Regions from separate parts of the Rossellomorea marisflavi genome, predicted to be linked through region 2. Evidence: riboswitches for the same ligand, from Rfam matches in the RefSeq annotation. Region 2 holds a riboswitch; the other holds the start of a gene.
The links. Region 2 has a riboswitch for cyclic di-GMP ahead of K6T23_RS01435 (EAL domain-containing protein). Riboswitches for the same ligand answer to the same signal wherever they lie in the genome.

Region 1 (12,102 bases), 640 kb from region 2:
CCGTCAAAAAGCGCAAGATCGAGACGGGTCTTGAAGTCGACGGGCGTCAGGCCATCACCTCAGGCGTAAAAGCCGGAGAAATGTATGTGGAGGAACCGGAAGAGATTACAGCCCTGAAGGATCAGACAAGATTCATCACGGCCCTTGACTGGCGCCGATTGAAAATCCGTGATTTCAAGACCCTTGACCGCGCTGATGTGTACACTAACCTGATGCTTGGAATACTGGAGCGAAAATAAATTGACTCGAGAAACTGGGACAAAAATGTTTCAGTCATAGTAGAACCCGAATTCATTTGCCTAAGATCAGGCTAATGAATTCGGGTTTTCACTTTGTTTCATGGCTATTTTCCAGCGGTTGATTGGAGTGCAAGACGAAGACTTCCGCGGGAAGAGTAGCTGTTATGAGGAGGCCTGCCGTGGAAAGGGTAGTCTTTCACGGAAATCATGAGCAGCAAAAAGAATCTACACGTATCGTGTTCTTGATTAAATGAACTCTCTTTAGTTTTGCCTCAACCTCTTTTTATCCCTCATTATCGGCCCATCCTTTGTTCATACTAAGATCAACAATGAAAAAAGGAGACGTCTACTATGAACGGATCGAAAAAGATCGCCTGCATCCTGCTTCCACTTATCCTCCTGGCATTTACGGCGCCCACTGCGTGCCTCCATGCCGCTGCCCCCAAAAAGAATGTCATCTTCATGATCATGGATGGCACGAATTCAGATGCCGTCACCCTTTCACGATGGTATAAAGGATCACCGCTCCACCTGGATGGCATCCTAACGGGTGGGGTGAGGACCTACTCAGCTGAATCGGCCATCACGGACTCTGCCGCAGCCGGGACGGCCATGGCGACAGGGGTGAAGACAAAAGCCGATTACATCGGCATGGACCCCGAAGGTCGACCCCTCATCACGGTACTTGAAGCCGCTAAGTTGCATGGCTATGCAACAGGGATCGTCGCCACCTCCCCTGTTCAACATGCCACACCCGCCGCCTTCACCTCCCATGCCATCACACGGGAGGAGTTCAGCTCCATCGGCGAACAGCAGGTATATCAGGATCTCGATGTTGTCCTTGGAGGAGGTTCCGCATGGCTTGCACCGAAGGAAAAGAATCTTCCCCAGGATGACGGTATGCTGAAGACCGACGAGGTCACCCGCAAGGATGGAGAGGATTTAAAAAAACCCCTTCGAGACGCTGGATATGCCTACATAGACAACAGGAAGGAACTGCTCTTGGAGCCTTCTGCCGGAAAGCTGTGGGGAGCGTTTGCTTTAGAGGACCTTTCCTACGATCTGGACCGGAGCGAGCTGAAGCCGGATGAGCCTACCCTGAGCGAGATGACCCGGACGGCCATCTCCCACCTGTCCAAGGAAAAGACCGGCTTCTTCCTCATGGTTGAAGGAAGCAAGGTCGATTGGGCCGCTCATCAACATGATCCCGTAGGTATGATCAGTGAAATCCTGAGCTTCGACCGTGCCGTCGGCGAGGCCTTGACGTTTGCAAAAAAAGATGGGAACACAATGGTCGTCGCCGTGACAGACCATGGCAACAGCGGGCTTACAATCGGAAATACTGACCTTGACGGATCGTATAAGCACCAGTCCATGAAACGCTTCATCGATCCTCTGAAGAAAGCGAGACTCACCGTCGAAGGCGCTACCTCCCTTCTTGAAGGAAAAGATGCCACGGATGCCCTCGGTGCATACGGCCTGGACTCTCAATCATGCCGATGGAGCCCTTCCAAGAAGGAATTGAAAGCACAGATGACCTCCTCCCTTTCACAAAAAGCTGGACTCGGATTCACCACCCATGGACATACAGGTGAAGATGTCTTCCTTTATGCATTCGGTCCCGGCAAGCCTTCGGGACTTCATGAAAACACCGATCTCCCCGGGATCATGGCTGACTTCCTCGGCTTTTCCCTGGACACCTATCGCTCCTGGTATGTAGATGGAAGAGATTCTCTTGAAAAACAGGGATACGAGGTCACGTTGAAAACAGGGACAGCCAACCCCGAATTGCTGGCCAAGAAAGGGAAAACGATCCTCCGATTCCCTGAAAACAAGAACTACTACATGTCGAATGATGACAAAATCCCATTGAAAAGCGTCACGGTTTTCAACGGGAAGACCTTCTATATCCACTTGGATTCCATGTAGGGCACTTCGACAAAAAATACAGCGGCCCCTCTTCCCTCCTCTTCGCACCCGATTTGCGTTATAATAAAAGAATGCGATTTTATAGATTGGAGAGGTTAGCTGATGTCGATTCGTATTGAGGAACTGAAGGAACAACTTTATCACGTGAGCGAATCCCTCGAGGAAGTACTTGACCCTAAACGTGAAGCGGACCGCAATATCGTTTCCAAAGGGCTCATGCTCTTCAGGCAGAATTCGGTCTCACAGGTGAAGGTGCGCGATGAAGAAGTGATGGCCCAGGTCCAGGATGTGACGCCCGTCTCCGTGGAGCTGAACTTCACCTTCCCCCTCATCTCTTCCTGTTCTTGCCCTCAGGACGTGTTCTGCCGCCATCAGCTGGCCGTATTTTTGTTCTTATTGAATAAGACGGGCAGCGTCAGCGAGTGGGTCGGCAACTGGCGGAGCGGAAAACACGATACAGCCGGCGGACTTGAAGACCTGATGAAGAAGCACGGGGGCTTGAAGAAAGCGAGCGACCTGCTCAAAGAGCGGAAAACACGGGGGAACACCCCTGAGGAGTGGTGGGATTACTTCCATACCCTCCTGAAGCCGGATGACTTTGAGCTTCTGCAGAGGCAGCCTTATATCATGGATGTGCTCGTACAGAATATCATGAAGCGTTTCATGAAGGAGTCACCCTTCGAGCGTGAATGGAAGCCCCTTTACAAGCTGTATGCCACGCTCTACCTGACGATCCATCTCGACCGCTTCCTTCAGGAAAAAGGCGTGAAGGCCGGTACGGAGCAATACAGCATGTATGATTATCTCCTTGGTGAAATGGAGGATGCATTGGAGAAGATGTCTGTGCATGCTATGCCGTTCAGCTTCGATCCATATATTGCTTTCTTGAAGGAAAAAACCGTGTGGCTCAGTGACTCCACCAAAAACAGCACCTTGATCAAGGCCGAAGTGTATCGTTTCCTCTGGTACTTCCTCTTTAAACAGAAGGCTTGGAGACAGGAGGAAATCAAACGGATCTCTGAGTCGGGTGAAGACCTTGAAACGTTCGGTCACCTTGCCCTCCTGCACCACTATCTGATGCTTGAAGAATTCGACAAAGCCGATGGAGTGGCAAAGGGACTAGGAAGTGAACTGGTTTCGTTCTCTGAATTTTGGCTGCGCAAGTTCTTCACCGGCAGACGGTACGAAGCGGGACTTTTCCTTGTCAGGCACCTCCTTGAGCGACTCCCGGAACATGTCGGATACCTCGATCAGTTCGAAGCGTCCCGTTTCGTCCGCTGGTTCATCCGCATCATGCCCATGGACTGGCTCACGGAAAAAGATCCGCTGCTCGTCAAGGAACTTCTCCTTGCCATGCTTCCGTACAGCTTCTTCCATTACAATGAATATCTGATCAATGTAAAGGAGTACAAGGAATGGGTAGAGCTGCAGCGTTATATGAACTACAGCATTCCTGAAATGGAAGGGATGGGACTGAAGGATCTCACGAAGGAACAACCGGAACTCGCCCTCCCCCTTTATTTCAGCGGGGTCATGAACGCAATCGAGCAGAAGAACCGTGATAGCTACAGGCAGGCGGTCCGCTACATGAAAAAAATTCGGACCATCTACCGGAAGCTGAAGCAGACGGATAAGTGGGACCAATTCCTGTCCTATATCCTAGATAGATTCAAACGCCTCCGGGCTTTCCAAGAAGAATGCAGAAAGGGTAAGTTAATCGATGCTTAAATTGTCTTCCGTCAAGATTAATGTTGAACCATCTGAATATGGCGAACGCTTTGTGCTGACCGCACAGAATGAAAACGGGGAATGGATTCACCCGGTTGAATGGAAGAGCCAGCTTTTCCTCTGGCATGAAGAGAGCTACTACGGGACCCTCATCGAAGAAGATGGGATGAGTGTATCTGCAGGGCACTGGGATTTCCTCACCTTATTGGCAGGTGAACGATTCAGCTCCCTTGTAAGCTGGGACTGGAATGAATCCGGGCAAGCCTATCTTGCTGTCGCACCGATCCTCCTCGGAGCAATCGAAGCGGGAAAATGGCTTCCCCGCTTCGATGAATGGCAGGAGCAGGGGCTCCAGTTCCACGTTCCCGATGAAGTCTGGGATAATTTCAACAGCGAATTCTGGGACGAAACCCTACCAGATGGCAGGAACGTGAAGGAACTGACGGATGGGTGGTTCCAAACCTCCCTACAGGACGCCATGAACGCCGGAGGGTCGGGTGCCATGAAGCGGATCCGTAAGCTGAAGGAAAGCACCCTGACGCCTGAAGAGCTTTCCGCCTATTTCGACGAGCAACGCTGGAGCGAGTGGGTCAGCGGCGAAGACCAGGATCTCCCCTTCACCATCGGCCTCCGCATCACAGAGCCACTGGATGAAGAAGACACATGGCAGCTCGAAACGATTCTACGGGACAAAAAGCGGACCAGCCGCGTGATTTCCCTGTTAGAGGATACGGTACCCGCCACTTGGAAGCCTCATCTGAAGGAAGTCAGCGCCGAACAGGAGCGCTGGGGGAATATGCTCCCGATCCTGAAGGATGAAGACGGGAAGCTCCGCACGAGCCTCGGTGAACACGATGCCTGGGACTTCCTTTCGATCCTCAGTGAGAAGCTCATCGATCTGAATATCGAGATCCTCCTTCCGTCCTGGTGGGAAGCGATGAAGGATGCACAGGTACTCGTGAAAGCAAAATTGAAGAATACCGATACGACCTACCGTCCGTCCTTCGTGGGACTGAATGCCATGCTCGACTTCGACTGGCGTCTGTCCATGAACGGGGTCAATCTGTCTGAAGAGGATTTCAACCAGCTCGTGGAAGACCAGCGCCGCCTCGTCAAGATTCGCGGACAGTGGATGAAGCTCGATCCCGCCATGATCAGGCGCATCCAGCAGATGATGACCAAAGCAAAGGAAGAAGGAATCTCGATTCAGGATATGCTCGAGCAGGAGCTTGTCCCTGATGACGGGGAAGGCGGCATGACCGAAGAAGGGGAAGATGAAGACGGGACAAAGTATGCCCGCATCCAGCTTGAACTGAACCGTTCCATGAAGAAGATGATCCATCAGCTGACGAACGTATCCACCATCCCGATCACGCCTACGCCCGATGACTTCATCGGTGAGCTCCGGCCTTACCAGGAGCTCGGGATGAGCTGGATGCTATTCCTGAGGAAGTTCGGGTTCGGTGCCTGTCTTGCCGACGATATGGGACTCGGAAAGACCGTACAGCTCATCACCTATCTCCTTCATGTGAAGGAGCATGAAAAGGCAGATTTCCCTGCCTTGATCATTGCGCCAACATCGGTCCTTGGGAACTGGCAGCGCGAACTGGAGAAATTCGCCCCATCCTTGAATGTACGACTCCATTACGGGCAAGTCCGGGCAAAAGGCGAAGAGTTTCAAAAGGCCATCGAAGGAGTCGATGTGCTCCTCACCTCGTACGGATTGTCCCATCTGGATTTCGAGGAGCTGTCAGAGGTGACCTGGAGCTCCATCTCACTGGATGAAGCCCAGAACATCAAGAACTCCAACACGAAACAATCCCGTGCCATCCGGAAGCTTAAAGGGAATCATCATATCGCCCTGACCGGCACGCCGATGGAGAACCGCCTGTCGGAGCTGTGGGCGATCTTCGACTTCCTCAATCAGGGGTATCTTGGTGGATTCACCTATTATCAGAAGCACTATATTGCACCGATTGAAAAGGATGAAGACGAAGAAAGGGTCAAAGCCCTGCAAGCCAAGATCAAACCGTTCCTCCTGAGACGGACGAAGAAGGATCCAGAGGTCGAGCTCAATCTCCCTGAAAAGCTCGAGCAGAAGGAATACTGCGCCCTCACGGCTGAGCAGGCGGCCCTATATGAGCAGCTCGTCAAGGATACCCTGGCCAAAGTCGAAACCCTGAGCGGCTTCGAGCGCAAAGGATTGATCCTGCAGATGCTCAATCAGCTCAAGCAATTGTGCAACCACCCTGCCCTCTATCTGAAGGAGCCGGATCCCAAGTCGATCCTGAGCCGTTCGGAGAAGATGCAGAAGTTGAGGAGCATCGTGGAAACGGCACTCGATTCAGGAGAAGCATGCCTTATCTTCACCCAGTATATCTCCATGGGGGAAATGATTCAGGACATGATGAAAGAAGAATTTAATGTCGACGCGCCTTTCCTTAACGGCAGCATGGCGAAAGCCAAACGGGACGAACTCGTCGATCGCTTCCAGAACGGGGAATTTCCCATCTTCCTTCTCTCGTTGAAAGCAGGAGGCACCGGGTTGAACCTGACCGCCGCCAACCATGTGGTCCATTATGACCGCTGGTGGAACCCGGCAGTCGAGAATCAGGCGACAGACAGGGCTTACCGGATCGGGCAAAAACGATTCGTCCACGTCCACAAGCTCGTCGCTTCCGGAACCCTCGAAGAAAAGATCGATGCCATGCTTACGAAAAAGCAAGCGCTCAACGATGAAATCATCCGCAGCGACCAGTGGGTCACGGAGCTATCCGACCAGGATCTCCAATCCCTACTCGTATTGGAATAACATCAGGCCATCCGGAAACACCGGATGGCCTGTTTTGCGCATAAAAAATCCGGTCTTCGTGGAAGACCGGTCAATAGTAGGGGAAATTGAGGGGTTCATTGATTCTATATAAGAAGCTTTACAGAGGTTGGTGGTTCGAGGTTCAAGCGTATAGGTTGGTGGTACGTAAAAGTCTTAGGGATTCTTAGGATGAGGGGATCAAGGAAGGGCCTGCATATTCATAACCCTGTTCAAGGGCGGTAATTCGTTGGGATAGATAAAAGTTCTCTACATTGGTGCGGGCCACTTTCTTGATGAGGTCTTCGTTCAATTGCTCCAAGCGATCGATTCGTGTTTCCAGCTCTTTCATACCTTCTTCTCCTCTTCATCAAAATGGGATCTCGATCGCTTCCTTCCTCGTTTCTTCGGGAGGCTTGCTGTCGAGGAAACGGACGTTCTCGGCTACCACTTCCGTCACATACGTGCGCTTTCCCGTTTCATTTTCGTAGGATCTCGTCTGGATCCTTCCAGTCACTCCGATGACGGACCCCTTCCGGCAGTATTTTTCCGTGTTATCCGCCGCCCTGTTCCACAGCGTGCAGAGGACAAAATCCGTATCGATCTGCCCCTGCTGATTCTTGAATTGCCGGTTCACGGCCACAGTCACATTGAGGACCGATTTTCCTTCAAGGGTTTTCCTGGACTCGGGGTCCTTCGTCAGCCTGCCAACAAGCGTCACTTGATTGATCACTTTTTTTAACTCCTTTCTTCTGAAATTGTTATCATCATAGCCCCTCCCTGCACACTTGTAAAATCGTCAATTCATCAAATTCATAGGGGCATGAAAGAGAATAACAGGAGTTTCTCCTAGGGAAACTTCCTTTTTACCGGTGAAATCCACCTTAAAAATGCAAAATTCACCTCTAGCGTGATTTTTCTCGTTGGCGAATTGAGCTAGGGGTGTGCCTCTTCATATGATATAATTTTTAAAAACCCTTAAGGAGGTTCGGTGATGAAAACATTCAAGGTGGTTTCACTGCAGGTAGTTCAAAACGACGAACTCGTGGATGTTGATATCGTGGATGGACTGATCATCAATAAAGAAGATGGCAAGAAGACATGGCTCGTAGAAACCCTCCTGACCAATGATCATATTGAATTCTTCCAAGAGGCCCAGCAAAAAAGCGAGGACCTTGAGATCCAGGTGGTGATCTCCCACAAAGGGAACGATCCTGCCGCCTTCATGACGTCGATCCGATGCATCAAAGAGCTCGGTGCAAATATCAGCATCATGTTTGAAGGAAAGCTGAAAAAGCAGAAGAATGAATACGCCGAACTCCTGTTGGACGACTTGATTCAAAAAGGGATGTCTGGGGAAGAACTGTTGCAGGCATTCAGAGATAAAATGGTGGAAAAACCGAGGATTCCTGCCAACTCAAAGGCCGGTACTTGATAAACATACACAATTATGTAAAAACAAATAGAGCCTTTCTCTGTATTTTGCTATACTAATAACAACGAGAACGAAAATCCTCAGGCAGGTGAGCTCATTGATCGGAGAACGAGTAAAGAAATACCGTACGGAAAAAAAGATGTCCATGACGGAGCTGGCTGACCGGGCAGGCGTCGCCAAGTCCTATCTAAGCTCCATTGAGCGAAACCTTCAACAGAATCCGTCCGTTCAATTCCTTGAAAAAGTATCGGCAGCACTAGGAATTTCCATGGATGCCCTTCTCCATGATGCTCCGGAAGAAACACCACTGGACTATGAATGGATGAAAATCACCGAAGAAGCCATGGATTCCGGTATCACCAAAGATCAATTTCGGGAATTCATCGAATTCAATAAATGGAAGCTTGGACAAAAATAAAGTCTTGAGAATCATCTATTCTCAAGACTTTTTCCATCGGAAGGACTCTTCAGAGGACTGATCCGATGCTCTCATACTTTTTATGCGAACGATCTGTTTGTGGTTCTTCAAGAAATTCCTTGACCTCCCTCAGCGTTATCCCGGCTGTTTTTGCCTCTTTCATCAACTCTACCCATTCTTGATCCAATTCACGATTGCCCATTTAATCTCCTCCCAAAATACATGACTGTATTTCAGGCAATCCAGCCATCCTAGTGTTCGATACGCTCCTGCTGACGGGAATCATTGCGCATATGTCCAACCTTAGACCTGTGACTTTGCGTCCCTGCCTTTCAGCAGGTTTGCCTTTATCTGATTACCTGACTGTGGATTTAATTCCATTATAATCCTCATCTGCGGAAGAAGATGTTGGATTTTGTCGGCTCAGTAAAAATTCTATACCCTAAATTCCATCATAATAACCAATTATTACACACTATTCAGAAAATTCTTGATTCTATTGCTTTTCCTTGTCGAATCAGCGGTCTGAGAAATCTCCCTGAAACTTACAGGAGGTTTGACCGGAAGTGCCGTGAGGTCATATCCGCACGCTGGACAGATCCACTCCCCGCTCTCGGCACTGCTGAAAGATGGACGCATACATCGGCTGCAATCTTTTTTGAACATTCCCTTCACCCCGCACTTTCAGATTTTCGTTTCATCAGGACGTTACATGCCAGGACGATGATCCCCGTCGTCATAAGGAGGCCGCCGATCAACAGCCATCGATAAAGATCCGTTCCCGTGTTCGGCAGGAAACCTGTCGGTGAGGGGCCGCCTCCCGCAGGGATCACCTGCCCACCGTTCGTTCCCTCAACATCCTTCACTCCCTTGTCAGGAGCGAATAAGGAGGAGGCCTGAACCTGGATCTCGAATCGTGCCACGGTTCCCTGGAACTCGTTGCCAAGCTCATAGGGCATTTTAACGATGAGGAGCAGTTCATCTCCTGAGCCCTTCGCAAGCTCCCTTGCTTTGAAGGAAGATGCATCCTTCAATTTCCCATCGAACAGGATGGTGTTGCCATGAAGCAGCGTCATATCCAATTCGTTGTATAGAATATCCGTCTCCGATAGATTTCTCACAGTAAGAGTGTAAGCAAGGTCTTCATCGCCTTCGTTATGGACGGTAAGCGAGCGTTCTACCCAATCTCCAGGTTTGGCATTCTTGATATCGAACAGATAGGATCCGCTAGGCTCAATCGTCATCCCTGGACCTTCCCCATGAGCCGTCGAGAGAGTAAAGAAACCGAACAGGAGAGGAAAAAGAATATAAAAGAGCATCCGATGCTTCATCATGTTCATTCCTTTTTATCTGAAATGTAATCTCTATCAAACATGTCGTTCGTTTTAATGAACACCTATCTGTAGTATACGGTTTAAGCGAAACCTCTCAAAACATCATATGAAGCGATTTAGGATATATATTCCATCTGTTTCTCCCTTATCCTCATTCCGTCTCTCGTTTTCTGAATGTTTTGTACTTTATAAAAGAAATTTTGTTCATTATAATGAAATCACTCAATCAAAAAGGAGAGCGACCTATGCTAGGAAGCAGATTAAAGGAAATTCGTGAAAAGAAAAACATAACCATCAATGAACTATCCCAGCGATCATCGGTTTCCAAATCATATATCAGTTCAATCGAGAGGGGCTTGCAGCAAAACCCTTCCTTGGAAATTATGCAGAAGCTGAGCCGTGCCCTCGACGTTTCGTTGGATGCAATACTTTTGGAAGGAGATGAGGAGCTCGAAGAGTGGATCGCCTCGCTCAAGCAGGCGATTGAAGGCGGACTTACAAAGAAGGATTTCTTTGGGTTTCTCCAAGGATGGCTATGAATAAATGGATCTCAGTCATTGGGATTTTACTGATTTGTACAGGTCTTGTGTATGTGGGTGCCTCCCTCTTCGGCATTCAGGAGCAGAAGCACGCTCGTGATGAATCAATGGTTTCCGCCCAAAAGGCCATCAGTGCGGGTGCCGGGACTCCCTCAGAGGATCGGGAGAACGGGGAAGCTATCGGGATTCTGCGCATCCCGGCTCTTGACAGGGAGGTACCCATCGTGACGGGGGCTGATGAGGATGATTTGGAGAAGGGGGTCGGTCATGTGCCCTCTACTGCACTTCCAGGGGAAGGAGAACGGATTTTCCTTGCAGGCCACCGTGATACAGTATTCACACGGATGGGTGAACTGAAGCCGGGAGATGTACTGGAGATCCGCCTAGCTGAAGGGACGTTCACCTATCGGATCACAGGCAGTGTGATCGTGGATCAGGACGATCTGTCAGTGATGGAGCCAGCGGGGGAAGAGATGCTGACATTATCAACCTGTTATCCCTTCGAGTACCTCTCCAGTACCGATCAGCGCTACATCATCCATGCGCGCCCCGTCCATTGATCCCTGTCCATGAAAAAAGCCGATCCATATGCGGATCGGCTTTTTGCTTTATTCGCTTTTTTCTCCAAGGGCAAACATCATCTCAAGTTCGCAGGCTACTTCCCCGTCAACGGTGGCAACGCCCTTCCCTTTTCCGATGGCACCTTTGAAGCGGACCATTTCGACTTCAAGTCTGAGCTGATCCCCTGGTTTCACCTGACGCTTGAAGCGGCACTTATCAATTCCGGTAAAGAAAGCAAGTCTTCCTCTGTTTTCTTCCTTCTTCAGCATAGCAACAGCTCCTACCTGAGCAAGGGCCTCGACGATGAGCACGCCCGGCATGACCGGGTAGTCCGGGAAGTGACCGTTGAAGAATTCTTCATTGGCTGTGACGTTCTTGATGCCGATCGCGCTTTTCCCTTCTTCTACTTCGAGGATGCGATCCACAAGAAGAAAAGGATAGCGATGCGGGATGATGTCTTTGATTTCATTGATATCTAACATGAATGGTCCTCCTACAGTGGTATGTCCCCTTTATTGTACAGAATTGAAGGGGAGAATGGAATAGAACGAAGAAAAGGCCCTGAGCTTCAGAGGCCTTTTCGTTATTTTGCTTTTTTGACGATGTCTGCAATATGCTGCCATGTTTCGGCTTTGAACACATCAGAGGCTTTTCCGTCACCGATGACGGCATATCCAAAAACGGCTCCAAGGGCAAGAAACCCGGCGAACAGCACGAGGAATAAAAGGACGCGGAGCCAGATCGGGAAAAGGCGTACCCGTACCCATCTGGGTGCAGCCTGTTCCTCGGCTGTCTTCGTTTCTTCAGTTGGTTGCTCCTGCAACAGTTCTTTTTCGCTCATCTGTTCAAAACTCCTTTAGCGTATACCGTTGACCAATCCCATCATCTGATCGGCCATGGTGATGGATCGTGTCTGGAACTGATAGGAACGCTGGACATTCAGCAGGTCCGTCATTTCCTTGCCCACATCCACGTTCGATGCTTCCAGGGCCTCTTGGCTGATGGAAATGCCCGTTCGCCCGGCACCGGTCAGATTCGTCAAGACTTCGTTCCGGGTCACACCTAGATCGGTCCTCAGTCCGATCAGATTACCGCCGAGTTGTTCGAGGA
Region 2 (12,102 bases):
TTGAGGACGATCATGGGAGCAAGGAGATTCACGTGAACACTTGCTTCCAAGCTCCCGGCATCCACTTGTCCGGACGGATTGATGGGGGTGACCAAGCCGGCATTCTGAATCACATAAATCGTGTCGGCTCCGCTTGAAAACACGCTTGCTCCCACTTCCCTGAATACCTGTTCCGTGTCGGTAGCAGATGTCAGATCGCACGGATGAAAGGAATAGGTCACCCCTGCATCCGTGGCCATGGCCTTCAGGTTTTCATTATCTCGACGGGATATGTTGATGAGCCCGACCCCTTTTTCCACCAGGCCAGAAGCGATTGCTTCGCCCAGTCCCCTTGTTGCTCCGGTCACAATAGCCATTTTCATGTAATCGACTCTCCTTCCGATTATTCATCACCTATCAGCATACAACTCATGGCATGCTTTCATCAATCAAGTGATACTCCGGAATAAGGTCGGATAACGGCACAATATTGGCTTCTTTTTCGTAGACAGGAATGAAGTCCTTCAGCATCGATGCAATCATCGTACCCGTTACACCGACGTGACCGATGGCCACCATGCTGTCATCTTTTTCAAGTTTAGCGGCAAGTTTTGTCGCTTGCTGCCCGATGTGCTCCTTCGTGTAGACATCATCGAAAAAGAGACCGTTCTCGAGATAAGGCACCTTCAGTTCTTCAGCAAGCTTCGGGATGACACTTTTCCCCGTTGTTTTGCTGTCGAGATAAAACATGCCGTGCTTTTTGCATACTTCAAGGACGATCCTCATGATGCGTTCATCGGCTGTCACCTTCGAACCCATATGATGATTCATCCCCACGGCATGCGGGACATCTTGGATCGCTTTCTCCACACGGCTTCGTATTTCCTCATCCGACAGGTCTGTTGTCAACGCCCCGGGCCCAAGCCAGCTCGCCTTCCCAGTCACCGGCTCCATCGGCATATGGAGGATCACTTCATGGCCCTTCGCATGAGCCCGTTCGGCATCCTTCTTTGTGGACGGCAGGAACGGCATGACAGCAATCGTCAGCGTCGCCTCTGTATCAAGGATATCTTTCGTTCCCTCCATATCGTTCCCTAGGTCATCGATCACGATGGCCAGTTCCTTTTTATGGGCGGGCAGGGGCAGGATGTCCCTTGCAAACCCCGTCGTTGTCAAAGAAAAAGACAGCGTCAAGCTGATGAGCAGTATCCTCATCGTTCATCACTCCTTTTCCTTTAACATGTCCCTCCGTTTCGGATTTCATGCCGGGTGGACATCATCCCTTGATGTTCTGATGCGTCAAGGTGAAGTCTCCTTCAAGAGGTGGGCTCACCTTTGCCTTTTCACTCTTACTCCACATTTTCCATCCTTTGATCGGTTTCTTATTCACCCTTACACCGACCTTGGCCTGCTGGATCTCCTTGACGCCCTGGACCACCAGCTGCATGGCGAAGATGGCGATCATGAAGGCGATGAGCGGGAATAGGACGATCCAATATTTCTCTGTCATCAGTGCTTGTTTAGAAGAACTGATAAGCCCTGACCATTCAAATGTAGCCGACTTCGGCGGATCGGGAAGGAGCCCCCTTGATACGATGGTGCCACCAAGGAATAGATAGAACAGCCCCATATGGACCAGGATGAGCATCGTTTGGATGAACTGCTGCCCGAACAGGATAAACATCCTCGGCGCGAGATGCGGGAACAGATGTGTCCAGAGCAGATGGCGGTTACTCCCTCCGAGAAGCTTGGCCGAAACGACGAAGTCCTGCTGTCCGATCAGCTTCAGCTCATTGCCGATCAATACCATCGTCAGAGGCAGCACCAAGATTGTCAGGACGATGGCCTCGAAGACGAGCCGTTCAAACAGGGAGTGCTGGAATCCTTCGAATGTCAATCCCCACAGCACCGGTCTTAATAGAAGATACGCAATGAGGCTCAACGGCAGGAAGTGGATTGAATCCACGATTCTATTCACCCAGTTCTTCCTGCGTTCATTCAAGAAGAAGTGATAGCCAACCCCGAGATAGAAGCCACCTACAACCCGCAGTAGCGCCACCACAAGGGCGAAGATGAGCGTAAACTTCGCTCCGACGATTAACTGGTCCAGGATGCTGAAGCCATTGTAGTCGGATCCGAGCGCCATGAACTCTGATGGTGCATGAGGCGGGACGCTAAGAAGAGTACCTGCATCATCCTTTACATAGTAAAGCTTGCCGACAGGTTCATCCTTGAAGAAGGAATGGCAGAAACTATACACAATCATTCCGAAGATGATGATGAATCCTCCAGCAAATTTCGGATTCTTCATATGTACCTTCCAAGCCCTCCACGAAGTGGCGATGAACCCCCAAATCTTCCATTCTGAGAACTTGACCTTGTCCTTTTTGATCCGGTAGTGAGAATCATCGATCACGGCAGCACGGTTCATCCACAGGTACACCCCTTGATAAATAAAAAAGAACGGAGTGAAAAGAAGGATCAGGGCATACGCAATCACGACGGGTCTGAAGTCCTGAGTGATATAGAAGGTGATTCCCCTCATATCAAATAGGGTTTCGATGATGAATAAACTCGACAGGGTCCCCCAGATGATAAGCTTCCCATGATAGAAGGAGCTTGGTGTAATATTCTTCATCACATGCGAGAAGAGGATGCGGCTTTTGGATAGCCCTTTGCTCCTGGCAAATTCAATGTGATCTTTCACCATTTCCTCTTCCATGACGAGAAGGAGGATCCTGAAGAAGGAGACCATCGGCACGATGGCGAGGGTGAAGATCGGAGCCGCGTATATCTGCACGCCGTCAAACTCCGTGAATTCCATGAGCATGATGCCGTACTTCTTGAAAAAGAAAACGATGAATAGCTGCAGGAGGAAAGCAAATAGCAGATCCGGAACCGACTCCATGAAGTTCAGGATTTTCTTCAACGTGGAAGAAAGCGGAGTCGGGAGGAAAAAGGTAATTACGGCAAATATCACCGCCAGCACAAGGCCCAGGGCGATGGCTCCAAGAATGATGGTCATGGAATACAGATAAGGCTCCCACAGGACATTGAAAAGGGAGTCGACTTGTCCCTTGTAGTTATATTCCCAGTTTCCCGGGTCGGCGAAATAGATGGTGAACTTGAGGAATTCTTCAATGAAAGCGACGAAGTTATACAATCCTTTTTCACTCAGAACCTGTGGTGCAACGCTCACGCCCAGGATTCCGAGAATCCCCAATATGTAATAAAGAATGAAACGCAATGGTACAGAAAGGTACTTGTTCATATGGATCCCCTTTTTTTCTTTTTCCTTTATCCTACTCTCCCCTTCAAGATTTTTCAATTTAATTTATTTTCTGTAAATAATAGATAGGGAGAGGCACGATACCTGCCAAACCCAGCCACCTTGATCAGGCTAGCAGTTTTCCCGGCCTGCCCAAGTGATAGCCCTGCCCGATGGCAATCCCCATCTCAAGGGCGACTTCCATGTCTTCCTGCTTTTCGATCCCCTCGAGGACAATGAGGGTATCTTCCGAATAGAACTGGCTGAAGAACGACAGGAATCGCTGCTTCTTGGGATCCTGAGCAAGATCCATGGCAAAATAGCGATCAAGCTTGATCACTTCGGGCTCATATTCCATGGACTTCTTGATGGAAGACGTCCCCTGCCCGAAATCATCGATGGCATACCATACACCATACTCCCTCAACCCTTTCAACGCCTGTTTTAATAAGGGGTTCTGCCAAAGTTCCTCGGCACTGGATTCGTTGATCTCGAGGACGAGCCTCCCTTCCATCGAAGGGTGGGTCTTCATCAGATGGTCGAAGTAATGACGGAAACTCGGATGCAGGATGGTCGTGATGTAAATATTCAGGAACAGCTTGCAGTCGAGGCCGGTATTCACGAAGCTCTCCATCGCCTTTGTGATGGACAGGGTGTCGAGCTTATACAGGATATTGGCTTTGATGGCCGTTTGAAACACGTGCTCCGGATTCTGATTGAACGTATTTCGGAGGAGCCCCTCATACGCATAGAGAGACTGTTGATGCCCCAGCTTGTACAAGGGCTGGAATTCGTGATAGATCAAGTCGTCTTGAAAGATGCTGAAAATATTCATTAGGACCCCTTATCTCTCTGTATTTTTTGAACAATCAGGTACAAAAAAACCACATAGAAATAAACTTCATATGCGGTCGGTTGCGCTACTGGCTCCCCTGAATGCAAGCGCCCATCGGACATTCAGGTTCAACGCCTTCCCACTAGACGGTGAGGTTGATTATATAAGTAAAATATACCATAAACGAAATAGTTTATGGGGGTATTAATTCCTATTTTTCTGAATTTTGTCCGCGACCCTTTGATACGTAGGGATTCCCTTCGATCCAAAACCTCCAGGGATAATCCTTTGCTTCCCCACTATTACCAATGCCGATCCGCTTCCCTTCGGCAATTCTTTCCGGCAGGTACCCCTCATGAATGGTCAACGGGGGCTCAAGGAAGCTTCCCCCATAGTCTTCCATGGTGATGCCCATGGCCTTTGTCAGCTTGCCCGGACCGCTCGTCCAATTCTTCATGGAGTGTCCTTCACGCCGGCTGGCCATGAGTTCAAGGCCATCTACAGGTTCAACCGCACGGATGAGGATCGCTTCCGGCACCCCTGAGCCCCCACTCACCACATTGACGAGACAATGGGTATGCATCACATACGTATAGATCCGGCCCGATTCCGCGAACATCACTTCAGTCCGTTTTGTCCTCCTGTTACCGTAGCTGTGGGCTGCACGATCCTCAGGTCCCATATACGCCTCTGTCTCGACGATATAGCCCGATACGGTGCCTTCCTCCGTTTCTTTCACCATCAAGCAGCCGAGAAGGGACTTGGCAAGTTCAAGCGTCGGCTGTTCATAAAAAGTCTGTTCCAACACACGATGCGTCGTCATGGTTTCCCACCTTTCATTTCCTCTCATCCTGCATACTCCCCCATTTCATCAGGGTTCAAACTCTCCACTAAGACCAGAGGCGGATAAAAAATTGATCCGGGGGCGCATTGCAGAATAATGGTTCTCCACTTACACTATAGAAAGATTGGAAAAACGAACCAAGGAGAGGGAAACATGAAAAAGAATGCATTCGCCATCGTAGTGGCTTTGTTGGCATTAGGTGCGATCTTCCTCATTTTGAATGATCGAACCACCCTGTTTGCCAAAGGTGAAAAAACCTCAGACAGTGTAAAAGTGAACGACGGGACCAAGCTCATCCATTTGTCGCTCGGAAGCGGGGATACGAAGATCGTGACAACGGACGATGATGAAGTCAGGGTCGAGTTCAACGGAAAAGGCACCGTTAACCTTGAAGATCAAGGAGACGAAATCAACCTTGAAGTCAAAATGAAGCCTATCTTTTATATCGGCTTCAACAACAAAAAATTTGATACAATTGTATTTCTTCCTCAAAACTACGAAAACAATCTGGAGATCGAGGTCGGCTCAGGAGAACTGATCTTCATACCGGACGAAATGATGTCCCTGGGCGACTTGAAGACCGAGATCGGCTCAGGCGATATGAAAATCGGGAATTTCAACACCGGATCCTTCACATATAAGGGCTCATCCGGAGATTTTGTCGGTAAGGATATCAAAACCCGGGAAGGATTGGTTGATATGGGCTCAGGGGATGTGCTTCTGACGGGCTATGAAGGACCATTGAAAGGATCGGTTTCTTCAGGTGATCTGTCGGTATCCATGACAAAACTTTCGGGAGATGTGGATTTCACGGTCGGATCCGGCGATGCGGACCTTAATCTGCCTGAAGACGCAAGCTTCAAACTGAACGGGAAGGCAGGAAGCGGAGATATCCTCAACACCATCAAACTGAAGGATCAAACAAGCAGTGAACGGTCTATCAAAGGAACGAAAGGATCGGGAAAACATTCCATCAATGTAGACCTCTCCAGCGGACATATGATCATTCGGTAAACCCAAAAAAGAGGCTGGAACAAGAGTGTTTTAGTCATAGTAAAACCCGAACTATCTTGCCGAGATAGTTCGGGTTTTTGATTTGTTTCATGACCATTACGATTTACTTGATCCTAGCGGTTGATTGGAGTGCAAGACGAAGACTCCAGCGGGAAGAGTAGCTGATGTGAGACCCCGCAGGCTTGCCGAGGAGGCTCACGGGCTACCCGCGGAAAGCGAAGTCTTGCACGGAAATCATGAGCGGTATATAGAAGCCATACTGATATTGTTCGTCATGACCTTTTTTGTTTTGTCCCAATCTCTTTTTCCTCTTCTAAATTCACTTTTCCCCCGAGCTCTTCACCGAGAGCAACGATGGACTGATTGATCTTCCAAACATAGTACACATGATGAATGACATCAATATGTGATTTCAACCTACCGGGGGCATGGGTTTCGATTTCTCTCCGTTCCTCTGAAAGATCCCAGAGACTGCAGTGCGCGGAAGGATCCTTCATCATGAGTCGGACCGCTTCGATGTTCTGCGTCAATTTCTCGCTCGTCACCCCGATTACCTTCTGCAATTCTTCCGGGAAGGGCTCGTTCCTTCTGTGGGAAGAAGCCAGCAGATGCTTCGCATAATAATTGACGGCGATGACAACGGTGATCCACCGTCCGAGTCCGGTCCGGGTCATGGCACCTGGGCGCTGAAGGATCGACTGGGCTTCGTCCTTGATCGCCTGAACCTTGTGGTCGAGATCGAATGCCCGGTCCGCGAGGGGCTTCTTCTTCACTTTCAGGAAGGAAGAAAGATAGCTTTCCACATATTCCCCGAGCTCCTCGAAGAACTCATCGAATGTATCCGTGACCTTGGCCTTTGTCTTCTTCGGAAAAACGAAAGCCGACACGATCAGGGCGATGAAGGCGCCGATGATTGTATCAAGTACCCTCGCCCCCATAAGCCCCACTGAAATCCCGCCAAGGAGAATATCGTACATGAAGGCGATGAGCATGGTGATGAACAGGCTCATGAGCGTATAGGATACGGGGAATAAGTAGAATGATAGGAAGAGGGCCAAGAAAAGCAGTCCCACCTCAAGGGGCTTCACGCCCGATACAAGGGTCGCGGCCCCGAAGCCGACGAGTGCCCCGATGACGGTACCGAATGAACGCTGGAATGCCTTCAGATAGGTTCTTCCCACCGTCTCCGTACCAATCATGATGATGAATGTCGTCAACAGCACCCAGTACGGCTGGGCGGGGGCGATCAGTTCACCTGCCACGATGGCAAGGATCCCTGCAATCAATGCCTGGATTGCTTTTCTCGTAGACGGCTTCAACCCTTTTGACTCTTCTTCGTCTTCCTTCTCTTCTTCTTCCGAGTCATCTTCTTCTTGTTCAGAAGGGATTTCCCGTTCTCCCTTCAAGGCTTCTTGAATCGTAAGGGCTGCCTGGAGGACGTGATTCGAGATGGACTCGATCCGGCGCAGAAGATAGATCCATCTTGGAAGATCCTCTTGATCCCTCAGGACATCCGTCAGCATCAACCGCAGCTCCTGAAGGGCACGTTCGGTTTCTTCGAGTGTCTTCGGTTCATAGTCCTGTGCCAGGACATCGGCATCACGCAGGGAACGGATGACCCGCATCAATAGCTGGCGGATCTCGTCCTGCTCGAACGCCTTCAGCTCCTTCAGCTTCTTCAATGAATCCGATAGGGTCTGGATCAGCATTTCCGCGTCAAAGACGTAGAGCCTGAGTTCAGAAACATCAATTCCCGGGTACAGCTCCTTGAGATCACTTTCATTGATATCACCCGACAGCGTCCGCGCATACTCATTCAATTTACGAACGTTTCGATCGAGACTTTTCTTCCTCTTCTCACTGATTTTTGGATCTTCCATTGCCTTCAACAGGATGGTGAATGTCAGATTCGACTGGATATGGAACGAAATCAGGCTCCTTTTCAATACGTAGGAAGAACTTTTGAATAGAAGGAACTGATACATGTAGGCACTGAGCGCCCCGATCCCGATTCCGATATAGAACCATAGCAGATGAGATGCGTCGAGCTTCAGAACGGATGAAAAGTAGATCGACATGAAAGAGGCCATCCCGATGGAAAAATAGCGGACGGCGAAGCGGGAGAAATAAAAGGCGCTGAACATGGCCGCCACGAGGAAAATGTTGACGGCATACGGATGATGGCTTAACAGGGAACCGACGGTGATCCCCCCTGCCACTGAAACGGCGATGCACAGCAGCGTCACTTTCTTCTTCCGGTCCGTATCATCCAAGACGATCAGGACACCGAACATCCCCACCATCCCTGAAACGATGGCAGGTGTAATGGACGGATACTCATTCATTTTCAATAGGAATAATGTGATAAATACCGAAGTCATGAGGCTCAGCGTTGTCTTGCCTGCCTGCTGCAGCCTTTTCCTCCCGGGATCGGAAGCGAGGAAGCGTCCAAGCCATATATGTTGTCGATGTAGTTGTCTCATTGTCATCAAACCCTTTACTCGTCCTGCGATTATAATCCATTTTTATCGTACCCACCCTAACAAAAAAGTAACCAGAGCCGCAGAGGGCTATCCGGTTACTTAGTATAGGTGTCATCGCGAATAGTTTATTCTTTTAATTATACGGGTTTCGGACGAGGCGGTAAAGGATATTGCTTGTCATGGACTCAACGGAAGCCGCGTCTTCTTCTAAAACGCCATGCTACACCGAGGCCAAGCAGTAGAACGGCTACGGAGACTCCGCTCACTGTGAGGGCCGCCGTCGAATCAACGGCTTCTTCCTGTGCTCCGTTCCCTTGTGGTCCTCCTCCCCCGGGACCATCCCCGGGGTTGAATCCATCAGGTTTATCGGCGGGATCGAACCCTTCAGGTGGCTCGTTCCCTGCATCAGGAGGAGCACCATTTTGCCCCCCTTGGGCCGGAGGAGCCTGCGCACCGTCCTGTTCATTTCCTGCCGGCGCTCCATTTTGGGGGGCATTGTCATCTGCCGCGGGATTCTCTTGGTTCGCATCCTGCTGATTTCCTGCTTCTCGATTAACCTGCCCGCCATTCGGAGCTCCTTGCCCCTGACTGCTGGATCCCGCCTGGCTTTCAACCGTCCGTTCGCCGGAAAGTTGCTCAAGGATCGACTCGGATCTCAGCTTTGTGAATTCTGCCAGGCTTTCGTCGCCGGAAAAGCCTTTCAAGAATTCATCCGTTGTGAAGAATTTGGTCGGGTCGCTCTCGACATAAGTGGTGAGGATCGTCGCCAAATTGTTCGTGATCTCGGATACGCGTTCCTCTGTGAAGATCTCCTCGGCAAATGTCTTCAAGTACTCTTCGTATTTCTCCTTGTACTCTGAGTTGGAAAGGAGGGCATTGAGCAGTGGACGTTCTTCAAGAGTCGTATTGGCAACGGGTTCGCTCACACTGAAGTCGATGGCAGAGTCGGTGATGAGCTGACTCGTCATCATCCCCCCACCTATGCCTCGCTTGTCGTTCCCATCTTTCCCTTGAGGAGCACCGTTCTGATCGGCAGCTTGGTTGCCAGGCTCTTCAGCCTGTTCCCCATCCGCTAGGTCGTTCTCTCCCTCATTGCCTCTTCCGCCCATTCCGACGCCGAAGCCTCCGAAGGACATATTATAATCCCAAGGGATGATGGAGAATGTCCCATCCTCTTCATAGAGATAATAGTTGTGCTTCATCTGGCCCTGATAGCTATCAAGGTTGACGAGCGCTGTATTGACGGCAAAATAGCGGAGCATTTCATCAACATCGAGATACTCCTCAAGGTCACCGCCGTTGTTGATGGCATCAAGCATATCGGTGAAGGTCGACTTATTTTTGTTGGACTCGTTCGTTTTCAGCTCGATACCCGTGTAATCGTCTAGATCATCACTGATCCATTGAAGATCGGAACCGACCCCATCCGGCTTGAACAGGAACCCGTCATTGGATTCGAACTCGCTTGCGAGGAATGTTTCATCCACCTGTTCGACTCCAAGGAGAAGCCCGTAGTCTTCACCGTTGATGGTCACGTACATATAAGAGTGGGCAGGCGTTGCGATCCCCATCTCTTCCATCATTTCATAGGAAACAAATTCCCTCATCTGCGTCGAGTCACTATAGTTATTGTTCAAATTCAATTTCTTGAGGCCATACAGGCTTTGCGAGCTGTCATAATGATCGAAATCGATCTTCAGGCTGTACCGGTCCGAGTCACTATTGGCAACGGACGTCAGGGAAGAATTCCCCTTCGCCCTGATGGCCACATCACTCACCTTTTTGCCGTTGACGGTCACGGTCGCCCGCTTATATTCCTCCTTGGTTGCGTTTTCCACAAGATCATCCCAGTCGTTTTCATCGATTTCGATATCGACGCGCCCCACCTTGCTTTCATTAAAGACTGTCTGTTTATAGGAGGTGGACGTATCCTTCTCCTCGAGTCCGACGGCAGGAAGGACATATACACTGGCCACGAAGGTAAGCATGAGGAGGGCAAAGACCACAGTCACCATCTTTTTCCCGATCATTCCCTCCACCTCCTATGCAGTGAAGTTTCCATCATAGCTCACCATGACGGCGGATTTGATTCCCGGCAATGCCTTCAGTTCAGCAAGCATGGCCGATTCGCCTGTTTTCATGCGGACTTCATACGTCGTTTCCATTTCGTCGCTTCCCATGAAGGATTGAGATTTCAACTGATAGCGTGACGTCAGCTTTTTGAGTTCTGCTTCGATTGCTTCACTGCTGCTTCCACCGCCTGCCTTCACAATCAGCAGGAACGGGTTTTCAACTGTCATTTTGTTCACAAATACAAGGAGCACGATCCCGATCAGGACAGAACCGATGACAACAAGAGGGATGAACCCTGCTCCGCAAAGGATTCCCGACACGATGGACCAGAAGATGTAGACCAGATCCATGGGATCCTTGATCGGTGTCCTGAACCGGACGATGGATAGGGCACCGACCATACCTAGGGACAAGAGGACGTTATTCGAGATCCCCATGATCACAAGGGCCGTCGCCATCGTCATGATGAGCAAGGAAATATTGAAAGAATGGGAATAGATGACCCCATTGAATGTCTTCTTATAAACAACATAGATGAAAAGGCCGATCAAGAAAGCTACGACGAGACCGATGATGGAGTCGGTCAGACTGAACGACGTCGTCTTCTCGATGAAACTGGATTTAAAAATATCACTGAAATTGATTTGTTCATTCACGTTTGTGTACCTCATCTTTCTTATTCTATTTTTGGTTTATCCGAACATCCTGCTGAGCTGATACTTCGAGTAGGCTTCCGTTCTTGTATCCACTGCCTGGAGGGCATATTTGATCATATCCGGAAGATATTCATCGAACTTCACCTCAAGGATGATGAGGGGCTCTTCCATGACCGGTACCATGGGCAGGTTCCGGTCGAACATCGCCGTATTCCTCAGGCTCGTGCGGATGTTCTGATCAAAGGTGATCCTGACGTTTCCATACGGATAGGTGAAGGCTTCACGCTCATAGTCGACGACCGCCACCGGCTTGATCAGCCGTCTTGTCATCTCCCCATACAGATCGCGTATGAGGGGTCTCACGTCGTCCTCCATCCACTCCGTTTCTCCCCGGCGGATGGCTTCATATTCCTTCCTCGTCAGCGGGCATTTTGTTTTGAACGTCTGATTGTTCCGCTTACTCTTCCGCTCAAGGTGGATCACGGATGCGGAGAGGTTGTAGATCCTCACCCGGTACTTATCACGGTTCAGGTAGCCTTCCTTCTTCTCCGTCAGGATCCGGTCGTCTATATTATCGAAATAAGCACTTCGTATATGGTACTTACCGTCCCGTCCCGCATTCTTGTCCCTCGTCATCAGCCACTTGAGCTTATTGATCAGGATGTAATATTCCGGGATGGAAATGGCGAATTTCAGTTCTTTTCTTCCGATTTGACTCATATTCGTTCCTCCTTTCGCTTGGTCTATAGTTGTATTGTAGGGAGCGAATGTGTCAGGGGGATGTCGGATAAACAAAAAAAGATCCCGATTCATTCAGAATCAGGATCCTTCTATCACTCCGTTACATATTCAGCCTTGTTCATGATCTCCACTACATCCAACAGATCATCGATGACATAGTCGGCACATGCCAGTTCTTCCTCCCGGGCAAAGTCAAACCGGCAGCCGAT

Region 1: linked by a shared signal. The riboswitch ahead of K6T23_RS20265 (anti-repressor SinI family protein) and the one ahead of K6T23_RS01435 (EAL domain-containing protein) in region 2 are both predicted to bind cyclic di-GMP.

Annotation. Positions count from the first base shown of each region.
Region 1 is NZ_CP081870.1:3,917,404-3,929,505, forward strand. Features, by position in the region: gene K6T23_RS20225 (efflux RND transporter periplasmic adaptor subunit) at 1-239, shown strand, start outside; gene K6T23_RS20230 (alkaline phosphatase) at 591-2,168, shown strand; gene K6T23_RS20235 (SWIM zinc finger family protein) at 2,271-3,896, shown strand; gene K6T23_RS20240 (DEAD/DEAH box helicase) at 3,889-6,708, shown strand; gene K6T23_RS20245 (hypothetical protein) at 6,893-7,057, opposite strand; gene K6T23_RS20250 (single-stranded DNA-binding protein) at 7,076-7,438, opposite strand; gene K6T23_RS20255 (YwpF-like family protein) at 7,700-8,140, shown strand; gene K6T23_RS20260 (helix-turn-helix domain-containing protein) at 8,238-8,558, shown strand; gene K6T23_RS20265 (anti-repressor SinI family protein) at 8,608-8,760, opposite strand; cyclic di-GMP riboswitch class I at 8,792-8,914, opposite strand; gene K6T23_RS20270 (LPXTG cell wall anchor domain-containing protein) at 9,230-9,892, opposite strand; gene K6T23_RS20275 (helix-turn-helix domain-containing protein) at 10,138-10,431, shown strand; gene K6T23_RS20280 (class D sortase) at 10,428-10,991, shown strand; gene fabZ (3-hydroxyacyl-ACP dehydratase FabZ) at 11,040-11,474, opposite strand; gene K6T23_RS20290 (DNA-directed RNA polymerase subunit beta) at 11,576-11,833, opposite strand; gene K6T23_RS20295 (flagellar hook-basal body protein) at 11,849-12,102, opposite strand, start outside.
Region 2 is NZ_CP081870.1:254,859-266,960, reverse strand. Features, by position in the region: gene K6T23_RS01450 ((S)-benzoin forming benzil reductase) at 1-362, opposite strand, end outside; gene K6T23_RS01445 (divergent polysaccharide deacetylase family protein) at 409-1,194, opposite strand; gene K6T23_RS01440 (ABC transporter permease subunit) at 1,256-3,250, opposite strand; gene K6T23_RS01435 (EAL domain-containing protein) at 3,375-4,082, opposite strand; cyclic di-GMP riboswitch class II at 4,148-4,230, opposite strand; gene K6T23_RS01430 (DNA-3-methyladenine glycosylase) at 4,294-4,905, opposite strand; gene K6T23_RS01425 (DUF4097 family beta strand repeat-containing protein) at 5,080-5,940, shown strand; gene K6T23_RS01420 (FUSC family protein) at 6,213-8,423, opposite strand; gene K6T23_RS01415 (CotH kinase family protein) at 8,609-10,453, opposite strand; gene K6T23_RS01410 (DUF4956 domain-containing protein) at 10,466-11,167, opposite strand; gene K6T23_RS01405 (polyphosphate polymerase domain-containing protein) at 11,189-11,872, opposite strand; gene K6T23_RS01400 (HAD hydrolase-like protein) at 11,986-12,102, opposite strand, start outside.